3 regions of the Lacibacterium aquatile genome follow, and region 2 is predicted to be linked to each of the others. Evidence: predicted binding sites of a transcription regulator. Region 2 holds the regulator's gene; each other region holds the start of a gene.
The links. The regulator PhoB, encoded in region 2, activates phosphate uptake and scavenging genes when phosphate is short. The targets are predictions, from matches to a motif close to TNTCATAAAACTGTCA.

Region 1 (5,968 bases), on a different contig from region 2:
CCGGGCCGAGAGTAGCCCCAGTCTGCAAGACCATTGCGCCGTCGGTTCCCCGATGGCATCCTCTGCTCACTTTAAACCCGAGACGGAAAGGAGGGCTGCGACATGAAGACGTTTTTCCGGCACCATCGCCAGCGCGGCCCCGTTCACGCCCTGCAGATGCGTTTGCAGGGCTGATCAGAGTACGGGATTAGAAGCTCCCCTGGTCTGCCCTTTGATGGGCGCGTTACCACGCGTCCCTTGATCCTTACCGAGCGTTCAAGCTCGGCAGACCAGAGATACCCCCCATGACTCTTATCGCTCTCCGCAATCTCGGCGTAACGCTGGGCAATCCGCTTTTCACCGGCCTCGACCTTTCCATCGATGCAGGTAATCGCCTGGGCATCATCGCCGCCAACGGGCGCGGCAAATCCACCCTGCTGCGCTGTATCGCGGGCACGGCTGAAAGCACCACCGGCGATATTATCAAGGCGCGCGGCCTGGAAATCGGCCATGTCGAACAGCATGTGCCGGATCGCCTGATGGGCATGAGCCTGCGGGCCGCCGTCCTGGACGCCCTGCCGCCCGAGCAGGCGGAAATGGAGGAATGGCGCGTCGATGTCATTCTCGACGCGCTCTCGGTTCCCCTCGACTTCCACGACAAGCGGCTGGCCGAGCTTTCAGGCGGCTGGCAGCGCACGACCCTGCTGGCCCGCGTCGCGGTGCTGGAACCCGACGCCCTGCTGCTGGACGAGCCGACCAACCACCTGGATCTCGACCGCATCGCCAAGCTGGAAGCCTGGCTGAAGGGCCTGCCGCGCGAACTGCCGGTACTAATCGCCAGCCATGACCGCGCCTTCCTGGATGCGGTGACCAACCGGACGCTGTTCCTGCGGCCCGAGGCTTCAAAGGATTTCGCCCTGCCCTACAGCCGGGCGCGGGCGGCCTTGGCGGAGGTGGATGATGCCGATGCCAAACGCTACGAGAAGGATATGAAAACCGCCGATCAATTGCGCAGACAGGCGGCCAAGCTCAACAACATCGGCATCAATTCCGGCAGCGATCTGCTGGTGGTGAAGACCAAGCAGCTGAAGGAGCGCGCGGAAAAGCTGGAAACCGCGTCGCGGCCCGCCCATCAGGAACGATCCGCCGGGGCCATCAAGCTCGCCAATAGCGGAACGCACGCCAAGGTCCTGATCACCCTGGAAGACCAGATGGTGGAGACACCGGACGGCAAGCCGCTGTTCCGCACCGGTCGCCTGTTCATCCGCCAGGGTGACCGGATCGCATTGCTGGGCCGCAATGGCACCGGCAAGACGCGCCTTGTCTCCAAACTCCGCACGGCCATCGAGGGAACGGGACAGGACGACATCAAAGTCACCCCGTCCCTGGTGCTGGGATATGCCGATCAGGCGCTGGCGACCCTGCCCGATCAGCAAAGCCCGATGGATATCCTGCTGAAGCGCTTTTCGCTGGGTGAGCAGCGGGCACGCAGCCTGCTGGCCGGGGCAGGCATCGCGGTTGACCGGCAGGCCAAGCCGTCCAGCAATCTCTCCGGCGGGCAGAAAGCGCGCCTCGGCATGCTGGTACTCCGGCTGACCGAGCCGAACTTCTACCTGCTCGACGAACCGACCAACCATCTGGATATCGAAGGGCAGGAAGCGCTGGAGGACGAGTTGCTGGATCACCAGGCCAGTTGTCTGCTGGTCTCCCATGACCGCAGCTTTGTGCGCACCGTCGCCAATCGTTTCTGGCTGATCGAGAAGAAGCGGCTGGTCGAAGTCGACGGGCCGGAAGAGTTCTTCGCGTTATTTGGCGGATAGGCCCAGTGTCGGGTTTCCTCTGTTCCTCAGGCGGAAACCCGACCATTCGGTCAGCATGTCATGAAAACGTCACATTCCGTGCTGGTATCCGTCATCACGGCGAGCTACCGTAAAATTCATCGCAACCATTTCTTAACCAGTGGATGGACCTCCCATGCGCCGCTCCTCTCTTGTGCTCGCCCTCCTCGCCGGATCGCTCCTGGCGGGCGTCGCCAACGCCCAGACCGCCAAGCTGCGCATCATGGAGACCTCAGACCTCCACACCAATCTGGTGAACTACGACTACTATAAAGATGCCGAAGCCCATGATTTCGGCTTCTCAAAGACCGCCACGGTCATCCGCCAGACCCGCGCCGAAGTGCAGAACAGCCTGCTGATCGATTGCGGCGACCTGCTGCAGGGCACGCCCCTGGCCGATTATGTCGCCAAGGTGAAGGGCCTGAAGGAAGGCGAAGTTCACCCGATGTATGCCGCGATGAACGCGCTCGGCTATGACGTCGCCTCCTTCGGCAACCATGAATTCAACTATGGCCTGCCCTTCATCGAAAACGCCGTGAAGGGCGCCAAATTCCCCTATTCCGCCGCCAATATCTTCAAGGGTTCGACCCAGGAACATTGGTCACGCCCCTACGTCATGCTGGAGCGGACCTTCAAGGACGACACCGGCGCCGATCAGAAGATGAAGATCGCCGTGATCAGCGCGGTGCCGCCGCAGATCATGCAGTGGGACAAGGGCCATCTGGAAGGCAAGCTCAACACCACCGACATCATCGATGCGGTTGAAAAGATGGTGCCGGTCGTGCGTCAGGCCGGTGCAGATCTCGTCATTGTTGCTGCCCATACCGGCATCGGCATTCCTGACACCAAGAAGGGCGACATGGCCGAAAACGTCGGCTATGCCCTGACCCTGCTGCCGGGCATCGACGTTGTTCTGACCGGCCACCAGCATCTCTCCTTCCCCGGCGGCTTCAAGGATCTGCCCAACACCGATGCGACCCGCGGTCTTGTGAACGGCAAGCCGGTGTCGATGCCGGGCTTCTGGGGCAGCCACCTCGGCGTGATCGACATCCAGCTGGCCAAGAAGGACGGCAAATGGACGGTGGCCGATGCCGCCTCTACCCTGCGCCCGATCTCCAAGCGCGACGAAAACCGCAAGATCGTCCCGCTGGTCGAGAATGACGCCGAAGTCATGGCGATGGCCAAGCAGATCCATGAGGAAACGCTGAAGTACATCCGCGCGCCGTTTGGCAAGATCGAAGCGCCGATCTTCTCCTACTTCTCGCTGGTCCAGGACGATCCCTCCGTGCAGATCGTCTCCGATGCGCAGATCTGGTACGCCAAGAAGGCGCTGAAGGGCACCAAGTACGAAAGCCTGCCGATCCTGTCGGCAGCAGCCCCCTTCAAGGCCGGTGGCCGTGGCGGCGCCAACTATTACACCGACGTCGCAGCCGGCGAGATCGCAATCAAGAACGCCAACGATCTCTACCTCTATCCGAACACCCTGCAGATCGTGACCATGAACGGCGCAGGCGTGCGCGAATGGCTGGAAATGTCGGTCGGCATCTTCAACAAGATCGACGCGACCAAGACAGAGCCGCAGAACGTCATCGACAATGGCTTCCCCAGCTTCAACTTCGACGTCATCGATGGCGTGACCTATGAGGTCGACCTGACCCAGGCCCGCCGCTATGACAACGACGGCAAGCTGGTGGCCGCCGATGCCCGCCGCATCAAGAATCTCTCCTTCGGCGGCAAGCCCATCGACGACAAGCAGGAGTTCGTCGTCGTCACCAACAACTACCGTGCCTCGGGCGGCGGTAAGTTCCCCGGCGTCGACGGCAAGAACGTGATCCTGCAGAGCCCGGACGAAAACCGTCAGGTGCTGATCGACTACATCTCGGAAAAGAAAACCGTGAACCCGTCGGCTGACAAGAACTGGAGCTTCGCCAAGGTCGGCAAGCCGGTCACCATCGTCTTCGACAGCTCCGCCACGGCCGAAAAATACCTCGGCAACATCAAGGGCTCCTCGAAGATCGGCGATGGCGAGAACGGCTTTGTGCGCTATGGCCTGAAGCTCGATTAAGCTTCGAAAGCGCTTTTAGCGGACGAGTTTGGAAATAAGCGAAAGCCGGGAACCCTCCCGGCTTTCGTATTTTTTGAATGCATTCTAGAATCGAGCCATGAGCCTACCTGAAGACGATCTTGTCGAACGCCGCACCTATGCGCCCGGAGCGACCATCCTTGCCGAGGGCGATGCCGCCGACAGCTTCTTCCTGATCGAGCGCGGCGAGGTCGAGGTCACCAAGACCGGCCCCGATGGCGCCCATCGCCTGGGTCGCATGGGCGAAGGCGATATCTTCGGGGAAATGGCGCTGATCGACGACAGCCCGCGTAGCGCTTCGGTGGTCGCGCTGAAGCCGACCGTCTGCCGTCTCTTCCCGCGCTCGATTCTCGAGGAAAGCGTCAAGGGCTCCAACGGCCTTGTCCGCAATATCCTCAATCTCTTTGTGCGCAACCTGCGCCATTCGACCAATCTTCAGGTCGAAAACCGCCGCCTCCTGCGCGAACTCACCGACTTCAAGGATCGATTGACCGACGAGTTGGATGTCGCCCGCCATATGCAGATGGAACTGGCGCCACCCGCCGATGAATGGGGCGAGCTTGGCCAGCGTGCAGGCATCGACCTCTCTGCCGTCTTCGAGCCTTCGTCTGAAGTCGGCGGCGATCTCTGGTCGGCCTTCCCGGTGGGCGACCATGGCGTCGGCCTGTTCCTGGGCGACCTGACCGGCCATGGCGTGGTAGCGGCCGTGAATGCTTTCCGCCTGCACACCCTGCTCGGCACCCTGTCCCATGTGGCGGACGATCCCGGCGTCTTCCTGACCGCCCTCAATCAGCGCCTGGCCAACATCCTGCCGCTTGGGCAGTTCGCGGTTGCCGCCTATGCCGTCATCCAGCCGGGCAAGCCGCTTGCCTATGCCGCCGCCGGTTGGGAGTGCGCCTTGATCCATGCACCGGACGGCAGTGAAACCCCCTTGTTCGGCGACGGGCTGCCGCTCGGTATTTCCAGCGACGAAAGCTATCGCACCAGCCATTTCGAGTTTCAGCCGGGCGCCCATCTGCTGATCTATTCCGACGCCCTGTCCGAAGCCTACAAAGGAAGCGAACGGATCACCGATGCCGACCTGTCGGCAACCCGCTCGACCGCCCTTGCCGCGCAGCAGGATGTGCCGGGCGTCTGGATGGCGGGCCTGCGGGACCTAGGCATCCGCCCCCTCGACGACGACCTCACCATCGTGTGCGCCACAAGACGCTGAGGCGTCTTGTGGGTTTTGTACGCTGGCCTACCGCGCTTCGCGCTGCTTGAGGCCGGTTTGTGTTGGCCTACCGCGCTTCGCGCTACTTGAGGCCGCCGCCACCTCACTCGTCATCCCGGGACTCGATCCCGGGATCTCCTCCGGGAGCATGTCCAATCCTGCCGCGGCCACGTGGAAGCGCCCCCGGAGAAGATCCCGTGGTCAAGCCACGGGATGACGGTTATTGCCACTACCGCCCGTAATGCTCGACCAGTTGGGCAAGCCCCCGGCGCAGTAGCATTACCGCGTCCGGTTCTGCCACGCGCTTCAGGACGGCCCACTCCTCGACCGGCAAACCGAGGCAGCACACATGCACGATCACTGGCGAGAGTCTCGGCGACAGCGACCGCATGGCGGCAACATAGCGTTTGCGGGCAAGGCACGACTGGACGGACAGGTCCGCATCCTCATCACCCTGCGGCGGTATCGGTAGCCCATCGTAGTTGCACCGGGCCAGCCGCTCGAACTCGCCACCGCCGAAGTCTTCCCTGAGCTTCAGTCCTGCCTGCCAATAGTCTGTGGAGATCAGCCGTTGCCGCCGATAACGATCCAGCGGCAATTCATGGCGCCCGGCGAGCGGGACATCTTCCACCACAATCGGGGGAACTTCAGGGTTGAGTCCGGCGGGGCAAGCAGCGCTCCCCACGTCACTACGATACAGGCGGACACTCTCGATCTTGCTCATGGCGCGATGCTGCAAAATGGGGCTTTTCCGTTTCTTTCCAACGATAACGACCATGAGACTCTCCCACTCTTCACCTTTTGACCGTGCACGAAGCAACTCCCGTTGGTTGGGTCAGCGCCTTTCTTTGCACG
Region 2 (5,968 bases):
TATAACGGGCCTGCCAGTGCGCCGGGGACTCTGCACGACCCGCACCGCGATGCCACCACCCTGCCGCTGATTCGGCGGGCGGTTCAACTGGGTGTGCCGCTGCTAGGGATCTGCCGGGGCCATCAGGAACTGAATGTGGCCTTCGGTGGCACCCTGTTCCAGCGCGTCCATGAAGTGCCGGGACGGATGGATCATCGCGAACCGTCGGATGTCTCCTACGACGAGAAATACGCCTATACCGCCCATACGGTCAGCTTCCCCGAAGGCAGCATGCTCCATCGCCTCAACGGCGGGGCGGAAGCCTGGGTGAACTCGCTGCATTGGCAGGCTGTCGACAAGGTCGGCGAGGGTCTGGCGGTAGATGCCGTCGCCCCCGATGGCACCATCGAGGCCTTGCGCGTCGTCAATGCCCCGGCCTTCGCCTATTCGGTGCAGTGGCATCCTGAATATAAGGTTCTGGAGAATCCCCTCTCGCTGGCGCTGTTCCGGGAATTCGGGGCAGCGGCACGCGCACGGCAGGCCAAGACCACCAGCCGCGCGGCGTGATGCCGCTTTTCATCGCCATTCCGATAGCTGCCTGGCGGCGGTTTCTGGGCGAGCGCGGCTTGGTGCTGGCCGGATCCCTGGCCTTTACCACCATGCTAGCCATGGTGCCGCTTGCCACCCTCGCTTTTGGCATGATTTCGGGAGTGAGCGGCATCGGTCCGCTGGTCGCGCCTGCCCGCCGTTTCATCCTGGATAGCTTCGTGCCGGGCGTGTCGGCGACGCTAGATCAGCAGCTCGACCTCTTCATCGTCAACGCAGCCTCACTGCCCGCGATCATGCTGCCGGTCCTGGGGCTCGCCGCTGTTCTTCTGTTGATCGAGATCGAAGCTGCCGTCGCGGACGTCTGGCGGCAAGAGAAGCGCCCATCCTGGAGGCGTCGCATGCTGCTGGTCCCCGGCATCCTGTTGGCAATGCCGCTACTGGCAGCGGTCAGCGGCTGGGCGGCCACCTCGGTCCTGACCAGGGCCGACATCATTCCCGGCTCCGTGCTGTCTCATACCGCGACGCCGGTCATCGGCTTCATGACGTTTCTGCTGATGTATCTGGTGTTCCCGCGCCCGCGTCCGCCGGTCAAAGCAGCCGCCATTGGCGCCGCCTTCGCCGCCGGTCTGCTGCAGGCCGCCAAGGTGATCTTCGGCTGGTACGCTATCGTCTCCCCGGTGCAGAACCTGATCTATGGCGCGCTCGCCGCCATCCCGCTGCTGCAGCTGTGGCTCTTCATCCTCTGGATCATCGTGCTGGTCGGCGCGGCCCTCGCCGCTGAACTGGCGGAGCGCCACTATGCCTGAACTGACCAGCAATGCCGGTTACGCCAACGAGGCCGATAAACTGGCAATCCAGTATGAAAAGCTGCGGTTCGAGGATACCCAGGCCGACCTGATCCCCTTCCTGCCCGCACCTGGTCTGGCAATCGACATTGGTGCCGGAACGGGTCGGGATGTCGGTTGGTTGGCGGCCCACGGCTGGACCTGCGTTGCCGTCGAGCCGACAGCCGAACTGCGCGCCCATGCCCAGCGCCTCCACCCGGATCCGGCCATCACCTGGATCGACGATGGTCTGCCCACTCTTGCGAGCCTGCAGCCTTATGCCGGTCAGGCACAGATGGTGCTGATGACCGCCGTCTGGATGCATCTGACCCGCGAGGAGCGGGTTGCCGCCATGCCCAGGTTGGCGGAGCTGCTGGCGCCGGGCGGCATTCTGGCGATGACGGTACGCCATGGGCCGGTGCCCGAGGGACGGCGCATGTTCGAAATTGCCGACAGCGAAGTGCTGGCGGATGCCATCGGCCTTGGCCTTACCACGGTCCAGCACAACGACCGGCGGGCCGATACACAAGCCCGGCCCGGGGTCTTCTGGAGCCGGTTTATCTTCCGGCGCTAGCGGTCAGACCCGCGCCGGAACCGTTTCGTCGAGGGCATAACCGGCCGAGCGGACCGTGCGGACGATATCCATCTCGCCATCGCCGTTCAGTGCCTTGCGCAGGCGACGGATATGCACATCGACCGTGCGCGGCTCGACATAGACATCCGATCCCCAGACCGAATCCAACAGCTGTTCGCGGGAGAAGACGCGGCCCGGATGCTCCATCAGATAGCGCAGCAGGCGGAACTCGGTCGGCCCCAGATGCACATCGCGGGTATTGCGGCGGACACGGTGGGCGACGAGATCCAGGATCACGTCGGCAAAGGCCAGCACGTCGCCATCCACACTCGGGCGGGTACGGCGCAGAACCGCCTTCACGCGGGCAACCAGTTCGGTGACCGAGAAGGGCTTGGTGACATAATCGTCGGCGCCGCTGTCGAGACCGCGGATCTTGTCCGCTTCCTCGCCGCGGGCGGTCAGCATGATGATCGGCGTGGTGCGGGCCGAGGGCAGCCGACGCAGACGGCGGCAGACCTCGATGCCCGACAGCATCGGCAGCATCCAGTCGAGCAGCACCAGATCCGGATTCTGTTCGGCGGCGACGATCAGGGCTTCTTCGCCATCCATCGCTTCGACGACACGAAAACCTTCACGTTCCAGGTTGTACCGTAGCAGGGTGGAGATCGAAATCTCGTCTTCCACCACCAGGACCAGAGGCGTAACCGGCGACATCAGTGAGCTTCCTTGTCAAGGACGGTGGCGAGACCGGTGGCATCGACCATGGTCAGGCTGGAAACATCGCTCTTGGGGCGATCGGCGGGCATATGCTGGCCTTTTACGATGAAATAGACCGTTTCCGCGATATTTGTCGCGTGATCACCCACCCGTTCCAGATTCTTCGCCATGAAGAGGATATGGGTGCAGGGGGTGATGTTGCGCGGGTCTTCCATCATGTAGGTCAGAAGTTCGCGGAAGATGCTGGTGTAGAGCTCGTCGATCTCAAGATCGCCGTCGCGCACGGCCTGGGCCTTGGTCGCATCGCCCTGGGCGAAGGCATCCAGGGTCTCCTGGATGACGCTCTGCACCTGCTTGCCGAGGCGGATGACAGCCGCCGTCGGGCGCATCGAGGGGGCCGAGTTCAAGGCGATTGTACGTTTGGCGAGGTTCGCCGCGTAGTCACCGATGCGCTCCAGCTCGTTCGCGATCCGCAGCGAAGCGATGACGGTCCGCAGGTCCGAGGCCATCGGCTGACGCAGCGCCAGCAGGCGGACCACCTGGTCGTCGATTTCGCTCTGCAGGGTATCGATGCGCTGATCGGCACCGACAACCGCGCTTGCCAGCTGGCTGTCACGCTTGGACAGCGCCGTAATCGCCTGCGCCAGGGCTGCCTCGACAAGGCCGCCCATCTGGCTGATCGACTGCGCCAGACGCTTCAATTCTTCATCGAAGGAGCGGACGATATGGTCGTTCGACATGGGAAGTCCTTTCGGGATCAGCCGAAGCGGCCGGTAATATAACCCTGGGTGCGCTCGTCCGAGGGGTTGGTGAAGATCTGCGCGGTATCGCCCACTTCCACCAGATCGCCCAGATGGAAGAAGGCAGTGCGCTGGGAGACGCGCGCGGCCTGCTGCATCGAATGGGTGACGATCACGATGGTGTAGTTGGTGCGCAGCTCGTCGATCAGTTCTTCGATACGGGCCGTGGCAATCGGATCGAGGGCCGAGCACGGCTCATCCATCAGAATGACTTCCGGATCGACCGCGATGGCGCGGGCGATACACAGACGCTGTTGCTGACCGCCGGAAAGCGAGGTACCGCTTTCATGCAGGCGATCCTTCACTTCCTTGTGCAGGCCAGCGCGCTCCAGCGAACGCTGCACAACCTCGTCCGTCTCTTCCTTGGTGCGCACCAGACCATGGATGCGCGGGCCATAGGCGACATTGTCGTAGATCGACTTGGGGAAGGGGTTGGGCTTCTGGAAGACCATCCCGACCCGGGCGCGTAGCTGCACCACGTCGATCGAAGGATCATAGATATCCTGGTTGTCGAGGGTGATCTGACCCTTGACCCGACATCCTTCGATCACGTCGTTCATGCGGTTCAACGTGCGCAGGAAGGTCGACTTGCCGCAACCCGAGGGGCCGATCAGAGCCGTAACTTCATTCTCGTGCACATCGAGCGCAACCTTCTTCAAGGCTGGCTTTTCGCCGTAGAAGACCTCGACATCGACAGCCTTCATCTTGGTCGGCTTGCCGGTCGATTTGGCGGCGTGGAGCGTCATCGGATCACCACTTACGTTCGAATTTTTTGCGCAGGAAGATAGCGATGGCATTCATCGCCAGCAGGAAGGCCAGCAGCACCATGATGGCTGCCGAAGTTTTTTCGACAAATCCGCGCTCCGGACTGTCTGCCCAGAGGTAGATCTGCACCGGCAGGACAGTTGCCGCATCCGTCACGCTATGGGGCGTATCGACGATGAAGGCGACCATGCCGATCATCAGCAGCGGGGCGGTTTCACCCAAGGCATGGGCCAGCGCCAGGATCGTGCCGGTCAGGATGCCGGGCATCGCCAGCGGCAGCACATGGTGCGTCACCACCTGCAGTCGGCTGGCGCCCAGGCCCATCGCGGCCTGACGGATCGACGGGGGAACGGCGCGCAGGGCGGCGCGGGACGCGATGATGATGATGGGCAGGCTCATCAGCGCCAGCACCACACCACCGGCCAGCGGGGCCGAGCGCGGCAGACCGAAGAACTGCAGGAAAACCGCAAGACCTAGCAAGCCGAAGACGATGGAGGGGACAGCGGCGAGGTTGTTGATATTGACCTCGATCAGATCCGTCCATTTGTTCTTCGGGGCGAATTCTTCGAGGTATACCGCCGCCGCGACACCCAGCGGGAAAGCCAGGGCCAGGGTGATCGCCAGGGTCAGGATAGAGCCGATAACCGAGCCCCAGACACCGGCCAGCTCAGGCTGACGGCTATCGCCGCTGGAGAGGAACCAGCCGTTGAAATCGGTGGAGATCAGGCCCCTGGCGTCGAGCTGCTTGTAGTAACCCAGCTGCTTGGGCGTGATGCGGGCGTTACCGCTGGCGATATCGCTTTCCTCGATACGTCCCTTGTTGAACATGTCGATATCGGAGGACACCGGCACCTTCAGCGTGATGCTTTGACCGATCAGCGACGGGTCCTTCAGAACCCTGTCGCGGATCATGACCGAGGCACCATCGGACAGCAGGGCATACAGCTCGCGCAGATCCTGGCGGGCGGTCACCTCGGGCAGATCGGCGCGGATCGCGCGGCGGGCGACATTGATATAGTCGCCGCGACGCAGATCATTCAGCTCACGCTTGCCGTTCGGATCGACGAGTTCGGCGTCGATCTGGGCGGTGACAGTGACATTCGTCGTCACGAAGGCCGAATAGCCGTCCGAGATGATGGTGTAGAGCAGCATAGCCAGGGCGGCGATGGCGAACATAACCGCCCCAAGACCGAGGGCACGGAAGTTCCGCTCGGAGGCATAGCGCTTCGCCAGGCGCTTGGCGGCATCGTCCGAGGTATGGGCCCCGGTCCGGCGATCGACGAGATCAGTCATATTTCTCTCGATACTTGCGCACCACCCGAAGGGCGATGAAGTTGAGGGTCAGGGTCACGCAGAAGAGCACCAGACCCAGGGCAAAGACCGACAGCGTCTTAGGGCTGTCGAATTCCTGGTCACCGACCAGCAGCGTCGCAATCTGGACGGTGATGGTGGTGACGGCTTTCAGCGGATTGAAGTCGAAGTCGCCTGCGGCAAGACCGGCCGCCATCGCCACGATCATCGTCTCGCCAATCGCGCGGCTCACGGCCAGCATGACGGCGGCGACTATACCCGGCAGCGCTGCGGGCAGCACCACCTGACGGATGGTCTCCGACTTGGTCGACCCCAGGCCATAGGCACCGTGGCGCAGGCTCTGCGGCACCGCATGAATGACGTCGTCGGCCAGCGAGGAGATATAGGGAACGATCATGATCCCCATGACCAGGCCAGCGGCAAGCGCGCTTTCACCCGCGATATCGAGA
Region 3 (5,968 bases), on a different contig from region 2:
AAATGGGATCTGGGCCTGTCGGGCGGCATCGTCATCGCCAATCCGGTTCCTGCCGAATTCGCCATGCCGCAGGAAAAGATCACCACCGCCATCGATCAGGCCCTGGCCGAGGCCCGCCAACAGGGCATCACCGGCAAGGCCGAAACGCCCTTCCTGCTGGCCCGCGTGTCGGAACTGACCGGCGGCACCTCGCTCGCGACCAACATCCGTCTGGTCGAGAACAACGCACGCCTGGGAGCCCAGCTAGCGAAGGCCTATGCAAAACGCTGACGCCCATCCGATCGATCCGGCGATTCGCGAAGATATCCAGGCGCGCCTGACGCAGATCGAACATACACACGCTGTGCGCATCCTTTTCGCCTGCGAATCGGGCAGTCGTGGCTGGGGTTTTGCTTCGCCGGATAGCGACTATGATGTGCGGTTTCTCTATGTGCACCGGCTGGAGTGGTATCTGAGGATCGACCCACAGCGGGATGTGATCGAGGAACCGCTTACCGAAGTTCTGGATATCAACGGCTGGGATCTGCGCAAGGCCCTCGGGCTCTTGAAGAAAGGTAATGCCACCCTGATAGAATGGCTCTCCTCGCCGGTGGTGTATCGGGCAGATCCGGTCTTTCTTGCCGATATACAGGCAGCAGCCGAGGCGACCCATCGGCCGCAAAATTCCTTCCACCATTATTTCAATATGGGACGGCGGACGCATCGGGAGCATCTGTCCGCCCCTCGTATCCGCTTGAAGAAATATCTCTACGCCCTACGCCCCCTGTTGGCGGCAGCCTGGATCGAACAGGGACGCGGTATTGTGCCGATGGCCTTCCAGGATCTGGTTGATGCGCTGGTAAAGGACAAGGAACTCCGCCGCGCCATTGACGATCTGATAGACCGTAAACGCCATGTCGGGGAAGCCGAAGCCGCCCCTGCCATTCCGGCGCTACAGGGTTTTATCGAAGCCGAAATCGAGCGATTGGCCGCGATAACGCCACCGATCAAAGAGGCGTTCGATGTCGGCATCCTGGACCGTCTGATGGTCAAGACGGTCGGGGCTTAGGCTGATCAAACAAAATCTCGTCATCCTCGGACTTGATTCGAGGCTGACGAGATCTGCTTGAAAAGCCCGATACAAAACCCCGCCCCGAAGGGCGGGATTTCCTACACACACTCAATACCTACTTCTTCACAACCTCGAATACCGCCGTAGAGCCGCTGACTTCGCTGGTGACGACCAGCAGCGGTTTGCCGTTGGGGCTGTCGCTGGCGCCGATGAACAGCAGGCCTTCGGGGGCAAGATCGCCTGCCTTGCCGCCCTTGTGATCGCCCGTGAAGTCGCGGCTGGTGACATAGTCGATGAAGCGTGGCTTGGCGGGGGTCGAGACGTCATAGATCATGACGCCGCCCATGCGCTCCAGACCGATGAAGGCATAGGTCTTGCCATCGATCTGCCCCACGGCGATGCCTTCGGGTTCGGGACCCTTGTCGTCGCTGCGGTCATCGAGCTTGGCGCTGTCCCTGCTGGAATTGAAATAGGCCGGGAAACGTTCGGCCGTGATCTTTTCGAAGTCGGCGCCGCTATCGGCAACCTGCTTGCCGTCGGCATCCCAGATCGAGAACGACCGGGCGCCATAGACGTAAATCTCCTCGTGCAGACCGTCGCCATTGGCATCGCCCAGGGTCTTGATCGCCTTCAGACGGCCGAGGTTCTTTCCGTCCTGCAGTTCGGCGGCATTCGGGAAAGCGGCGGGGTCGAGCTTCAGCTTGGCGATCCGCTCCTCATCCCCCCAGGCCTTATAGTCACGGCCGTCGCCTTCATTGGCCGAGAGGATGTAGGTCTTGCCGTCGATGGCAAAGGCCGCCAGCGTGTCGGGCATATAGACGCCCTTGACCTGCCAATTCTTGATGTTGATACCGCCGTCCTTGTCGCTGGCGTCGAGCGGATGGACCTTATGGTCCTGGAAGCCCAGGCCGACGACCTTGGTCAGCGAAGCCGAAGCGATATCGATCATCGCCAGCGCGTTGTTTTCCTGCAGCCCCACGTAAGCGGTGCGGCTGTCAGGGGAGAAGGCGATATATTCCGGCTCCGCATCCTGAGCGAACGTCTGGCCCGGCTTGCCGATGCGCGCGCCTTCGGGCGCCTTCTCGATCTTCTGGAAATTGACGTGTTTCACGTCGGCGTCGGTCAGCTTGTCGGCACCGTTCTTCAGATCAACGATGGTGATCGAGCCCTCGGGATCTTCATAGGCGTCGTTCGGCTCGCCCTCATTGGCGGTCAGGACGTAACGGCCATTGGGGGTGAAGCCGATCATGTCCGGCAGGGCGCCTGCGGTTACTTTGGAGATGAAGCTACCGTCAGCCTTGAAGAAGGCGATGGTACCCGGCTGCTGCTTGGGCTTTGCTTCGATGGCGGCGGCCAGCACGCCATTCTTGAAGGCCACGCTGTTGACGCCCGCGCCATAGGCTGCGATGTCGATCTTACCGACCGGCACCAGCTTGGATGGATTAGACATATCGAAAATATCAACCGACGCGGTCGCGCCGTTTACGACGAACAGGCGCTTGCTGTCCTTGTCGAAGGTCGAGATTTCGGCCGCGCCCTTCTCGAAAACGCCCGTCTCATAACGCGTCAGCGGCGATAACGTCACATCGGCCATGCCCGGGACAGCTGTCACGGATAAAAGCACCGCCCCCAGACCGATGAGCAGATTTCGTGTCATTTTTGTCGTCTCCTGGGAAAGATAAGCGGCCTACCCTAAGGACGATCAAACGAGACAAGACGTCAGTTTTGCGAAGTTTATGTGACGATCCCTACTTACAAAAAGGCTCGTGATCCTCGGGCTTGACCCGAGCATCCATCGCGAACGCTAACCTCTAACTTCTACGCGGTTTACTGAAAGATGGATCCTCGGACGACGTCGAGAGGCGACGATATTGTCTGCAAATTGTAGACAGCACTAAACTCGGCCCACCGACTGCCTGCTAACCAGCTTGCACGCCAGTTCCACGCGCCTCGGCATCATGTCGGTGCGGACCATGACGTCCTGAAGCACATCGAGCGCGATGCCGCCCATCTCGCGCCCCGGCAGATGCATAGCGGTGAGCGGCGGCTGCCAGAATTCCACGACCGGCAGATCGTCCATCCCCATCACCGACACCTTGTCCGGCACCGGGATGTCGCGTGCCTGCAATCCTTTTAGAATGCCGCCTGCCAGACTGTCGCCCGCGCACAGGACCGCCGTGAAATCGAAGCCGCGATGGGCGAGGTGATGACCCAAGGCTGCCTCCGCCTGTTCCGGCACCCAGTCGGTGACTTTCAGCACCCGATCATCGCCACAGGGCAAGCCCGCCTCGTTCATGGCGTCGCGCCAACCTTCCAGACGCCGCTGGATCGTTACGCGGCCGGGGCGCAGGGCGAACAGGATGTCACGGTGGCCATGGTCGATCAGATGCTGGGTGGCCAGCCGCGCCGCCGCCCGGTTGGCTGGGCTGACGCTCGACAGGCTCATGCTGGGGTCATAGCCATTGACCAGCACGGCAGGCACGCCGATTTCCAGCACCGCATCGATGATCGCTGGCGAATCGAGCGTCAGCAGCAGCACGCCCTGGGGCTCTTGTTTTTCGATGGCCTCGCGCAGGGCGCTGGTGTCGCCGTCATGCAGGGACATCGGAATAATCTCCGCCTCCACGCTCGCCGCGCGCTCCTTCAGCCCCTCCAGCACATACCAGGTGAACTGGTTGCGGGCATAGTCGGCCATGGCGACGTTGGAGACCGCGACCAGTACCTTTGCCCCCGCCAGTCCGACTCCCGTGGGATACCGGGCGCGGCGGGCCTCTTCCAGGATCAGTTTCCGCAGATCCTCGCGCACGCCGGGTTTCCCTGCCAAGGCGCGGGAGACGGTGCTGGGCGAAGCGCCGCAGCGGGCGGCGATATCCTGAAGACGGGTACGGGGAGGAAGGTCGCGGCGTTTGTCGTGGTCGGCCATCTGCTCAATTTCTGCAATTTTCTTTCATGATGATGATTTTATGCAGATCGTGCAATGCTTCTTCACGGATAAGATTTCAGCCGGATCAACCGGCGTTTCGGAGGAACGGTTATGGCGTCTCGCGCCGTGGTCATCGCCCAGCTCGACAAGCTGGTCGAGGGCATGACCCAATTGAAACATGAAGGTCAGTTCGACGAGCCCAATCTCGATGGCACGCCGGGCGATTACATCAGCTTCGATAGCTGGGAATGGCCGCAGGGCGTCGGGCTCTATGGCCTGTTCCGCTATTGGGAGTTCTCGGGCAACGATGCGCACCGCAAGGTGATCGAGGATTGGTACGACCGGCGCATCAAGGCGGGTCTGCCGAAGCTGAACGTCAATACCTCGGCCCCGCTGCTGACCCTGTCGCTGCTCTGGGGCGCGACCAAGGATCCGCGCTGGGTTCCGACGCTCGATAGTTTCGCGCATAAGATCATGACGGAACTGCCCCGCACGCCGGAGCAGGGCTTCCAGCACATCGTCTCAGACGGGGTGAACCCGGCCGAGTTGTGGGACGATACGCTGTTCATGGTGGCGCTGTTCCTGGCCTCCTATGGCGAGCGCGCGGGCCGCAGCGACCTGAAGGAAGAGGCGATCCGCCAGTTCCTGGTCCATGCCCGCTACCTCACCGATACCGAGACCGGCCTCTGGTTCCATGGCTGGACTTTCGAGGGGAACCACAACTTCGCCCGCGCCCGCTGGGCGCGCGGCAATGCCTGGATCACCGCCGGCATCCTGGATCTGCTCGATATCGCCGACATCCAGCCGGGTGTGCGCGAGTTCCTGCTGGAGACTCTCAAGTCCCAGATCGCCTCGCTGCTGAAATATCAGAACGCCAATGGCGGCTGGCACACGCTGCTGGACGATCCGACCTCCTATATCGAAATCTCGGCCACCGCCGGTTTCGCCTACGGCCTGCTGAAGGCGGCACGCCTGGGTCTGATCGGCGAGGAAGGCCGCGTTGCGGGCCTCAAAGCCCTGGATCTCGTGCTGCAGAATATCGATACCCAGGGGACCGTGCTGAACGTCTCCTACGGCACGCGCATGGGCCGCGACCTGCAGTTCTATAAGGATATCCCGATCCAGCCGACCGCCTATGGTCAGGCGCTTGCGATCCTGCTGCTGGCGGAAGCCGTGCGGCATGTGAAGGACTAAAAAAATGGCTATGGAAGTTCGCTACGGCCACGCGCCGCATGACGTGAAGAAGTACGACACCCAGGAATTGCGCGACAATTTCCTGGTGCAGAACCTCTTCCCGGAAAACGACAGCCGTTTCGTCTATTCCCACGTCGACCGCATCATCATCGGCGGCGCCAAGCCCACCACGGGCAAGGTCAGCTTCGGCGGTGGCGAGGATATCGGCACCGAACATCTGCTGTCCCACCGCGAGATGGGGGTCATCAATATCGGCGGCCCCGGCACCGTGACGGTCGATGGGATTGCCCATAAGCTCGACAATTGCGACGCGCTCTATATCGGTCGCGGATCGAAACTGATCGAAATGACCAGCGCCGACGCTGGCAAGCCTGCGCGCTTCTATATGAATTCGACGCCCGCGCGCGAAAACTTTCCGACCCGCGTGATCACCAAAGCGGAAGCCAAGCCGATCACCATGGGCGCAGAGGAGCGCGCCAATAAGCGCACGCTCAATATGTATATCCACCCGGAAGTGGCGCCCTCGGCCCTGCTGCTGATGGGCATCACCAAGCCCGCGCCGGGGTCGGTCTGGAATACCATGCCCTGCCATTTGCATGAACGCCGGATGGAGGCTTACCTCTATTTCGACCTGGATGCCGATAACCGCGTCTTCCACATGATGGGTCGCCCGGAAGAGACCCGGCATATCGTGGTCGCGGATGGCGAGGTTGTCATCTCCCCTTCCTGGTCGATCCATATGGGTGTCGGCACCGGTCCCTATACCTTCATCTGGGGCATGACCGGCGAGAACCAGGAAT

Region 1: ACFSM5_RS02405 (bifunctional 2',3'-cyclic-nucleotide 2'-phosphodiesterase/3'-nucleotidase) is a predicted target of PhoB. The motif match lies at 1,856-1,871, and genes of this name have one in related genera.
Region 3: ACFSM5_RS03215 (choice-of-anchor I family protein) is a predicted target of PhoB. The motif match lies at 2,769-2,784, and genes of this name have one in related genera.

What each region holds. Positions count from the first base shown of each region.
Region 1 covers NZ_JBHUIP010000003.1:103,769-109,736, reverse strand. The annotation lists gene ACFSM5_RS02415 (helix-turn-helix domain-containing protein) at 1-15, shown strand, start outside; gene ACFSM5_RS02410 (ABC-F family ATP-binding cassette domain-containing protein) at 285-1,799, shown strand; gene ACFSM5_RS02405 (bifunctional 2',3'-cyclic-nucleotide 2'-phosphodiesterase/3'-nucleotidase) at 1,954-3,882, shown strand; gene ACFSM5_RS02400 (PP2C family protein-serine/threonine phosphatase) at 3,980-5,113, shown strand; gene ACFSM5_RS02395 (DUF6456 domain-containing protein) at 5,343-5,837, opposite strand.
Region 2 covers NZ_JBHUIP010000016.1:204,976-210,943, forward strand. The annotation lists gene ACFSM5_RS20450 (gamma-glutamyl-gamma-aminobutyrate hydrolase family protein) at 1-546, shown strand, start outside; gene ACFSM5_RS20455 (YhjD/YihY/BrkB family envelope integrity protein) at 546-1,334, shown strand; gene ACFSM5_RS20460 (class I SAM-dependent methyltransferase) at 1,327-1,926, shown strand; gene phoB (phosphate regulon transcriptional regulator PhoB) at 1,930-2,640, opposite strand; gene phoU (phosphate signaling complex protein PhoU) at 2,640-3,383, opposite strand; gene pstB (phosphate ABC transporter ATP-binding protein PstB) at 3,401-4,189, opposite strand; gene pstA (phosphate ABC transporter permease PstA) at 4,194-5,501, opposite strand; gene pstC (phosphate ABC transporter permease subunit PstC) at 5,494-5,968, opposite strand, start outside.
Region 3 covers NZ_JBHUIP010000003.1:261,700-267,667, reverse strand. The annotation lists gene ACFSM5_RS03225 (pseudouridine-5'-phosphate glycosidase) at 1-270, shown strand, start outside; gene ACFSM5_RS03220 (nucleotidyltransferase domain-containing protein) at 257-1,048, shown strand; gene ACFSM5_RS03215 (choice-of-anchor I family protein) at 1,167-2,708, opposite strand; gene ACFSM5_RS03210 (LacI family DNA-binding transcriptional regulator) at 2,946-3,974, opposite strand; gene bglB (beta-galactosidase BglB) at 4,086-5,168, shown strand; gene kduI (5-dehydro-4-deoxy-D-glucuronate isomerase) at 5,173-5,968, shown strand, end outside.